3 regions of the Novosphingobium soli genome follow, and region 2 is predicted to be linked to each of the others. Evidence: riboswitches for the same ligand, from Rfam matches in the RefSeq annotation. Region 2 holds a riboswitch; each other region holds the start of a gene.

Region 1 (2,260 bases), on a different contig from region 2:
TTGTAGCCCTCGTCGTAGCTGGCGCGCAGGACGCTGGCGCCGCCGTCCGGGGTATAGACGGCGCCCGCGCTCACCACGGTGTTGCCGCCGAAGCGCGACTGGTGGTCGTAGCGTGCGCCGGCGTCGAGGGTCAGCCCGCGCAAGGGCGTCGCGCGCAGCTGGCCGTAGACGCTGTCGGTGTCGACCGATTGCGGCGTCAGGACGTAGGGCGTCGTGCTGTTGGCGGGGGAGGCGGTGGTCATCCGCTGTTCCTCGCGCTCCAGGCCGAACACCGCGTCCACCGCACCCGAGATGGCGTACGTGCCCTGGTACTCGTAGCGGCGCACGCGGCCGTGGGCGTCGAAGGTGACCTGCCGGATGGAGCGCGCCGGATCGAAGTTGGCGCGGTCGGTCTCGTTCTGCAGCACGGCCACGCGGTTGGTCAGGCGGCCACCGAGCAGGGCGAAGTTGAGCCCGGCATAGCCCGTCCATTCCTCGGTGGTGCCATAGGCCCGCGTGTCTCCGCTGGTGCCGTCGAAGTCGTTACGCGAATCGGACCAGTAGCCGCGCAGGTCGAGGCTGACGCCGGGCGCCAGGCGCAGCGTCGCCGTGCCGCTGGCGGCGCTGCGGGCGTAGCCGTCGTCCTCCTGCCCGTTGGAGCGCGCCGAGATGCCGTCGGTGACGAAGCGCGAGCCGGACAGCCGCCAGTCGAGCGCCTGCGAGCTGCCGCCCAGCCCCGCGCGGGCGGAGACGGTGTCGTGGGTTCCCGCCTCCACCGCCAGGCTCCCCTCCAGCGGCGCGACGGGGCGGCGGGTGCGCACGTTGACCACGCCGCCGATGGCGTCGCTGCCCCACAGGATCGACTGCGGCCCGCGCAGGATCTCGATGCGGTCGATGTCGTCGAGCAGGAGGTTGGAGAAGCCGTAGCCGGCCGCGGTGGAAGAGGGATCGGACAGGCGCATGCCGTCGATCACCATGACGCTCTGCCCGGCGTCGGCGCCGCGGATGCGCAGCGAGGTGGTGGTGCCGTAGCCGCCGTTGCGCGACAGGCTTATACCGGGCGTGCGCAGCAGCGCATCGGTGACGGCGATCGGCTGGATCGCGACGAGCGCGGGCTCGTCGAGCACGGTCACGGTGGCGGAGACCCGCTCGGAGGCGACCGGCGTGCGCAGCGAGGTGACGACGATGCGCTCGCCCGCGTCTTCCTCGCCTGCAGGACTGGAGGTAGGTGCGGGGGCCTGCGCGAAGGCAGGAGTGGCGGCGAGCGCGAGGCTCGCGGTGGCGATGGTCAGGTGTCTTGGCATTCGTAGTCCCTCCTGCAAGCGGCAATGCCCCGTAGCCCGGCGTCGTGCGGAGAAGGACAGGCGCGAAGCCGCGGTCCTTCCGCGCGGCGCAGCGCCGGCGAAGCTATGGCTGTCGTTGCGCGAGGATGTCCCCCCGTCCGGCCGGCACACCCTGTCCGGTCGAAGAACGACTGCGGCAGGCAGGTCTCCTGGCTCGCGGGTCGTTGCCGGTCCGGCCGCCTTCTCAGGGTCCGAAGCCCCAATGGCGAAATGGCCGGATGGCTCGCCGCTTACAGTTGCAGGGGCAGCCCGGGTCTTTCACCCGAGTTCCCTTTTGATCCCGCGAGGGAACCTGTCGCGGGCCGGCAACTATCGTGCGGAGCCGTGCTGCGCAAGGCCCCGATGCTTGCGCGCCGCGCGGAAGTGGCTTAAGCCGTTCATGCAACGGATGCCCGAGAGGGCATGATCGGTGGGGTCGACGCAAGTCGGGCCAGAACCCGGCCGTTGCTCCCGCCATCGCCAATCGGCCGGGCATCGCCGCGATGCTGTCCGGACTCGCCGGATCGCTGCGCGCGGCCCGCCTTGATCGTGTCGCCCGCCGCCTGTCGCCCGCCGTCCTTGCCCGGAGTGAAGCCATGGTCCGCCCCGACTATCCCGTCCGCCTCCAGGCCTGCGTCTTCGCGGTGCTGGCCGTGGTCATGCTGGCGACGCGGACGACAGCGGCCACCCACGTCCTGCACCTGCCCGAGACGAGCCTCGCCAGCTTCTTCGTGCTCGGCTACTTCGTCCGGCGGCTGGCCGGCTTCGCCACGCTGTTCGCATTGGCCTTCGCAATCGACGTGGCGGTGGTCGGAGCGAAGGGCTGGATGAGCTTCTGCCTCACGCCCGCTTATGGGATGCTGTTCCCCGCCTACGCGATGATGTGGGTGGCCGGGCGGATCGGGGCGGCCCGGCTGGAGGAGAGCGCAACCGACCTGATGCCGGCGCTGGTCCTGCTG
Region 2 (2,260 bases):
CGTCTCGGTTCCGAACCGCAGGCTGGACTCGAAGCTACCCTTGTAGCGCTGGCCCTTGTCGCCGTAATCGAAACCCTCTGCGTTGTAGCCTTTGCGCGTCGTGTCGGCCAATTGCGCCGAGATGGCATTGGTCCATCGGCCGTCAAGCGCCGTAAGCTCCGCCCGCAGGAGGCCATAAAAGGCTTCGTTCTTGAAGTGCACGCCGGGGCTGTCGACGGTGTAGCCGAACAGCGGGCTGGTCGGATCGTCCTCGCTGTTGTTGGTGTCGGCATCTGTGTAGCTGTACCGGCCGACGCCGGTGACCGTGAAGTTGTCGGTGGGCGACCAAATCAGCTTGGCCGAAAGGCCGGCGCTGTCCGATCCGACGTCGCGCGTGCCGAACCGCGCAGTCGGTGTCCCATCGGTGTGGTAGTAAGAGCCGGACACGGCATAATCGAGCGTGCCAGTCACGCCAGCAGCGCGGGCACTTCCTGTATACGTCCCGAAAGACCCGCCTTCCGCCCTTGCGGAAAAGCCCGGGGCTTCTGCCCCGGTCAGCGTGATATACTGGATCACGCCGCCAATTGCGTCCGACCCATAGAGCGAGGATTGCTGGCCGCGCAGCACTTCGACCTTGGCGGCATCATCGGCGATCAGCGTACCGAAATCATATTCGCCATTATACGGATCAGAGGCCTTGATCCCGTCGATCAGGACGAGGACATGATTGCCCTCCGATCCACGAATACGAATCTGCGTCAGGCCGCCGATCGCGCCGGTCCGGCTGACCGCAACGCCCGGTACGTCCCGCAGGATGTCCGACACGATCCGGGTCTGGCGTGTTTCCAGTGCCTGCGCATCGAGCACCGTGACCGAAGCACCAAGCTGGTTGATCGGCACGGCATCACCCGAACGCGATGCGGTGACGACGATGGTGTCGCCCTTCGCGTCGGTCGTGGGCTGGGTCGGATTGGATTGCGCCAAGACAGGCGCTGCCGTCGCTGCCAGAGCCAACACAGAAGCATGAGCCACAAATTTCATCATCATTATCATTCCCCCCGCGCCCAAGCATTTGGCAGCGGGGCAGACCGGCACTCGGCCGTCAACCTGCCGCATCCGGCAGGCATCAGGCGAACGAACGGCGGGCCAGCGCCGGCAGACGGGCGCATGTCGCCCACCAACGCAGACCCCTGCGGCCCCAACCGCACAGGTTCGTCGCTCAGACGGAGAGTTACCGTGCCCTGACCATCCCCTGGACCAAAGCAAGAGCGACCTAGCGCCGGCAGGTCTCCTGGCTCGCGGGTCGTCGCTTGATGCACGGCCTTCCCAGGCCTCGCAGGACTTAGCGTCCGGCCCAGTGGCTGGCGAACCGGGACTTTTCCCGTCCGCACATGTGCATCTCGCTCACCGCTTACAGTTGCAGGGACAGCCTCGGATTGGGATGACTCTCGCCGTCCGCACCGCGTTCCCTATTAAGTCCCTTCCGGGACACCGGCGCGATCTATGTCAGGCACCATGGCACCCGACGCCACGTGCGATACAACGACATCCTGCTGGCGACAAGTGCCGAACGACGCTTCAATAGGCCGGCAGGGACTAGGCCGCGTGGACAAATTCCGTGTCGACGGAATGACCGAAATGGGGTGGTCAACTGCTTTTCCGATTGTTCGCGCATACGTGCTAAGACGGTGCCGCCGGCGTGACGGAATAGGTTAGACGTATCGCTAGAGCGACCCCGGCGACGGGGTGCGGGTTCGATCATTGACGTGACATATCGTGGTTTGAGGCGTCCGCAACGGGGCGATGTCGCGGCATCGCTATTCTTTGAGCTTGGAGGCCATTGCCTCGCGGTACTTCCTCAGAGCGAAATCCTTAGCGACCTCGCGCTGCGCAAAAGCAACGCTGTCGGGTCTGGCCTGCCGTTCGACAGGGGAAATTTGCTGAACGACCTTCGCTTTCCGCTTGGCGCTGCTCGTTCGCGATCGACTGGCTGAAACAACGCTGGACATGGTGCAAGACTACCTCACCTCCTATCCGGTTGGAAGGTCCTCCATTGGGCGGAAGCCGTCGTAGCCATCCTCCCCGGAACGGGGAGGGGGACCACCCGCAGGGTGGTGGAGGGGCACCCTCGGTGTGCGTGCCATCGCGTTGGCCCGCAGCAGAACCTCCTGCCGATCAAGGTCACGCAAACCGCTCGTGCCCCTCCACCATGCTTCGCATGGTTCCCCTCCCCCAAAGGGGGAGGATGGGGCGAAACCGGAAGTCTCAATTTGTCCACGCC
Region 3 (2,260 bases), on a different contig from region 2:
TCCTTAGTCTTGCCGATCAGCAGGACGTCGTCGCGACCCTTGAAGTTCTGGTAGTCGTAGCCGAGCAGGTACTCCAGCCCGCGATGCGGCCGCAGCTTGACCACCGCGCTGCCGCCGAAGTCCTTGTACCCCCAAAAGGTTCCCTCGGGGTAGACGACGATCGGCGGACCGCCGGCCAGGTCGTTGCGGATCTGGACGTAGGCGGTGCTCCAGTCGTGGTAGTAGCCCTTGAGGAAAAACTGCACGGCCTCGCTGCCGACGTAGTCGAGGCGGAGGCTGGCGATCTCCTCGTTGCGATCGTTGCGGCTCTCGCGGATGCGGGTGGGCGAGAGGTTGTCGAGATCCGCCTCGGTGTGCTGGTACTGGGCGTTGAGGAGCAGGTCGGACCCGAAGTCGAACTGGTACTTGCCGCCTACGGACCACAGGTCGTAGCCGTAGCGCCGGTCGGTCGCGCTCGGTTCGAGATGGCTGTAGGGGCGGTAGCCCTCCGAGCGGTTGTGCGAGGCCCAGGCGACGAAGCGGTGCCGCCCGGCGCTGCCGCGTACCCAGCCGTCGACGTTGGTGCCCGCGCGGCTGTCCACCTGCGCGTTCACCTGCCCGCCGAAGGTGTCTGCGAACGAGCGGGTCACCACGTTGATGACGCCCGCGGCGGCCTGGGTGCCGTAGAACAGGCTCTCCCCGCCCTTGAGCACCTCGATGCGCTCGACCATACTGGCCGGCAGGGTGTCGTTGGGCGAGGTGGAGCCGTAGAGGCGGTTGTTGATGCGGATGCCGTCCACGGTCCAGAGGACGTCCTGCGTGCGCGACCCCTGCAGCGACAGGTCCACGTAGCTGAAGGGGCCGCTGCGCGGCATGACGTAGAGCCCCGGCACCGCCTGCAGCGCGGCGGCGACATCGACCGCGCCCCGCTCGTCGATCTCCTGTTCGCTCACCTCGTGCAGGTCGCTGCCGTAGCGCGCGATCTCGCGCGGCAGCGTCTCCTCGACGCTCTGCCCGGTGACCACGATCGAGTCCCCGGTGTCCCCCGAGACCGCGTCTGCTGCGCCATCCGACGCGGCCCCAGCCTCTTCGGCCCCAGCCTCCCCGGCCCGAGCCTCCCCGGCCCGAACCTCGTCCGCCAGCGCCGGCCGGCAGGCGAGTAGAAGCACCACGGCCAACGCCGCGGGCGAAACCTTGTGCGTATTCATCTTCGATACCCCGCAGGCGTCAGCGAAACCTGGCGTGGGGCCTCTGCGCGCGGTCGGCGCACGTACCGGACGGACGCCTCGGCGCCCGGCACGTCAGCCGGTGCGGCCCCCGCCGCACGTGCGTCGCTCAGACGGAGTTTCCGTGCCTCGGCCATCCCCTGGACCACGGCAAGAGCGACCGGACGCCGGCAGGTCTCCTGGCTCGCGGGTCAGCACACGATGCATGGCCTTCCCAGGCCTCGCATGTCGCAGCGTCCGGCCCAGTGGCTGCCGGCGTCCATCGGTCGCCGGCTTATGCATCGCGCTCGCCACTTACAGTTGCAGGGACAGCCGCGGATTCGGGAGCCGAGCCCCCTCACCGCGTTCCCTATTAAGCCCCTTTCGGGACACCGGCGCGATCTGGCCGAAGCGCCCTTGCAGGACGTTCGGCTGCGCGGGTGCTTAGTCGCGCCGCGCCGGCGGTGCAAGAGCCCTCGGATCGCTGGCGCCACGATGCGCCGGCACGATGGCGCTCTCGGCTCACGGCGGCGGGCCCGCTGGCGACGGGCGCTGGCCGCTTGCGGGTGGGGAACGAAGGCCCTATGACGCGGGCCGGGCGGCTTGCCGTCCGAAGATCGCGCCGGTGCCTCGCAAGAGGCTTAAAACGGGAAGGCGGTGGGAATGGGCGACCATTCGATTCCGCAGCTGTCCCTGCAACTGTAAGCGGCGAGCGCGATGCACACGTTCTCCCGGCAGCGGGAGGCCAGCCACTGGGCCCGCAGGCCTGGGAAGGCGTGCATCGTGCCTTGACCCGCGAGCCAGGAGACCTGCCGGCGTCCGGTCGCTCTTGCCTTGGTCCAGGGGATGGCCACGGCACGGTATGGTCCGTCTGAGCGACATTCGTATCGCGGCGCAGGGCCGCATCGGTGCCGTGTGGCGGGCGTGTTCGCGCCTGCCCGTCCGCAGGCGCACCGGGCCGTCGGACGCGTCGCCGCGCCGCCGGTACGCCCCGCCCACCGAAGTCGCCGGCGCGGGAGAGCATGACCTTGAGCAAAGTACCCACCACCGTCATCACCGGCTTCCTCGGCGCGGGC

What was found. A riboswitch is a leader RNA that binds a small molecule or an ion and turns the genes downstream of it on or off. The one in region 2 is predicted to bind cobalamin.
Region 1: another riboswitch for cobalamin. It lies ahead of ACFFJC_RS18865 (TonB-dependent receptor plug domain-containing protein); the one in region 2 lies ahead of ACFFJC_RS14725 (TonB-dependent receptor plug domain-containing protein).
Region 3: another riboswitch for cobalamin. It lies ahead of ACFFJC_RS15795 (TonB-dependent receptor plug domain-containing protein); the one in region 2 lies ahead of ACFFJC_RS14725 (TonB-dependent receptor plug domain-containing protein).

Annotation. Positions count from the first base shown of each region.
Region 1 covers NZ_JBHLWK010000025.1:117,426-119,685, forward strand. Annotated here, with positions in the region: gene ACFFJC_RS18865 (TonB-dependent receptor plug domain-containing protein) at 1-1,283, opposite strand, end outside; cobalamin riboswitch at 1,445-1,633, opposite strand; gene ACFFJC_RS18870 (hypothetical protein) at 1,805-2,260, shown strand, end outside.
Region 2 covers NZ_JBHLWK010000018.1:1,568-3,827, reverse strand. Annotated here, with positions in the region: gene ACFFJC_RS14725 (TonB-dependent receptor plug domain-containing protein) at 1-1,026, opposite strand, end outside; cobalamin riboswitch at 1,244-1,490, opposite strand; gene ACFFJC_RS14720 (hypothetical protein) at 1,797-1,988, opposite strand.
Region 3 covers NZ_JBHLWK010000019.1:22,087-24,346, forward strand. Annotated here, with positions in the region: gene ACFFJC_RS15795 (TonB-dependent receptor plug domain-containing protein) at 1-1,187, opposite strand, end outside; cobalamin riboswitch at 1,358-1,596, opposite strand; cobalamin riboswitch at 1,791-2,015, shown strand; gene cobW (cobalamin biosynthesis protein CobW) at 2,213-2,260, shown strand, end outside.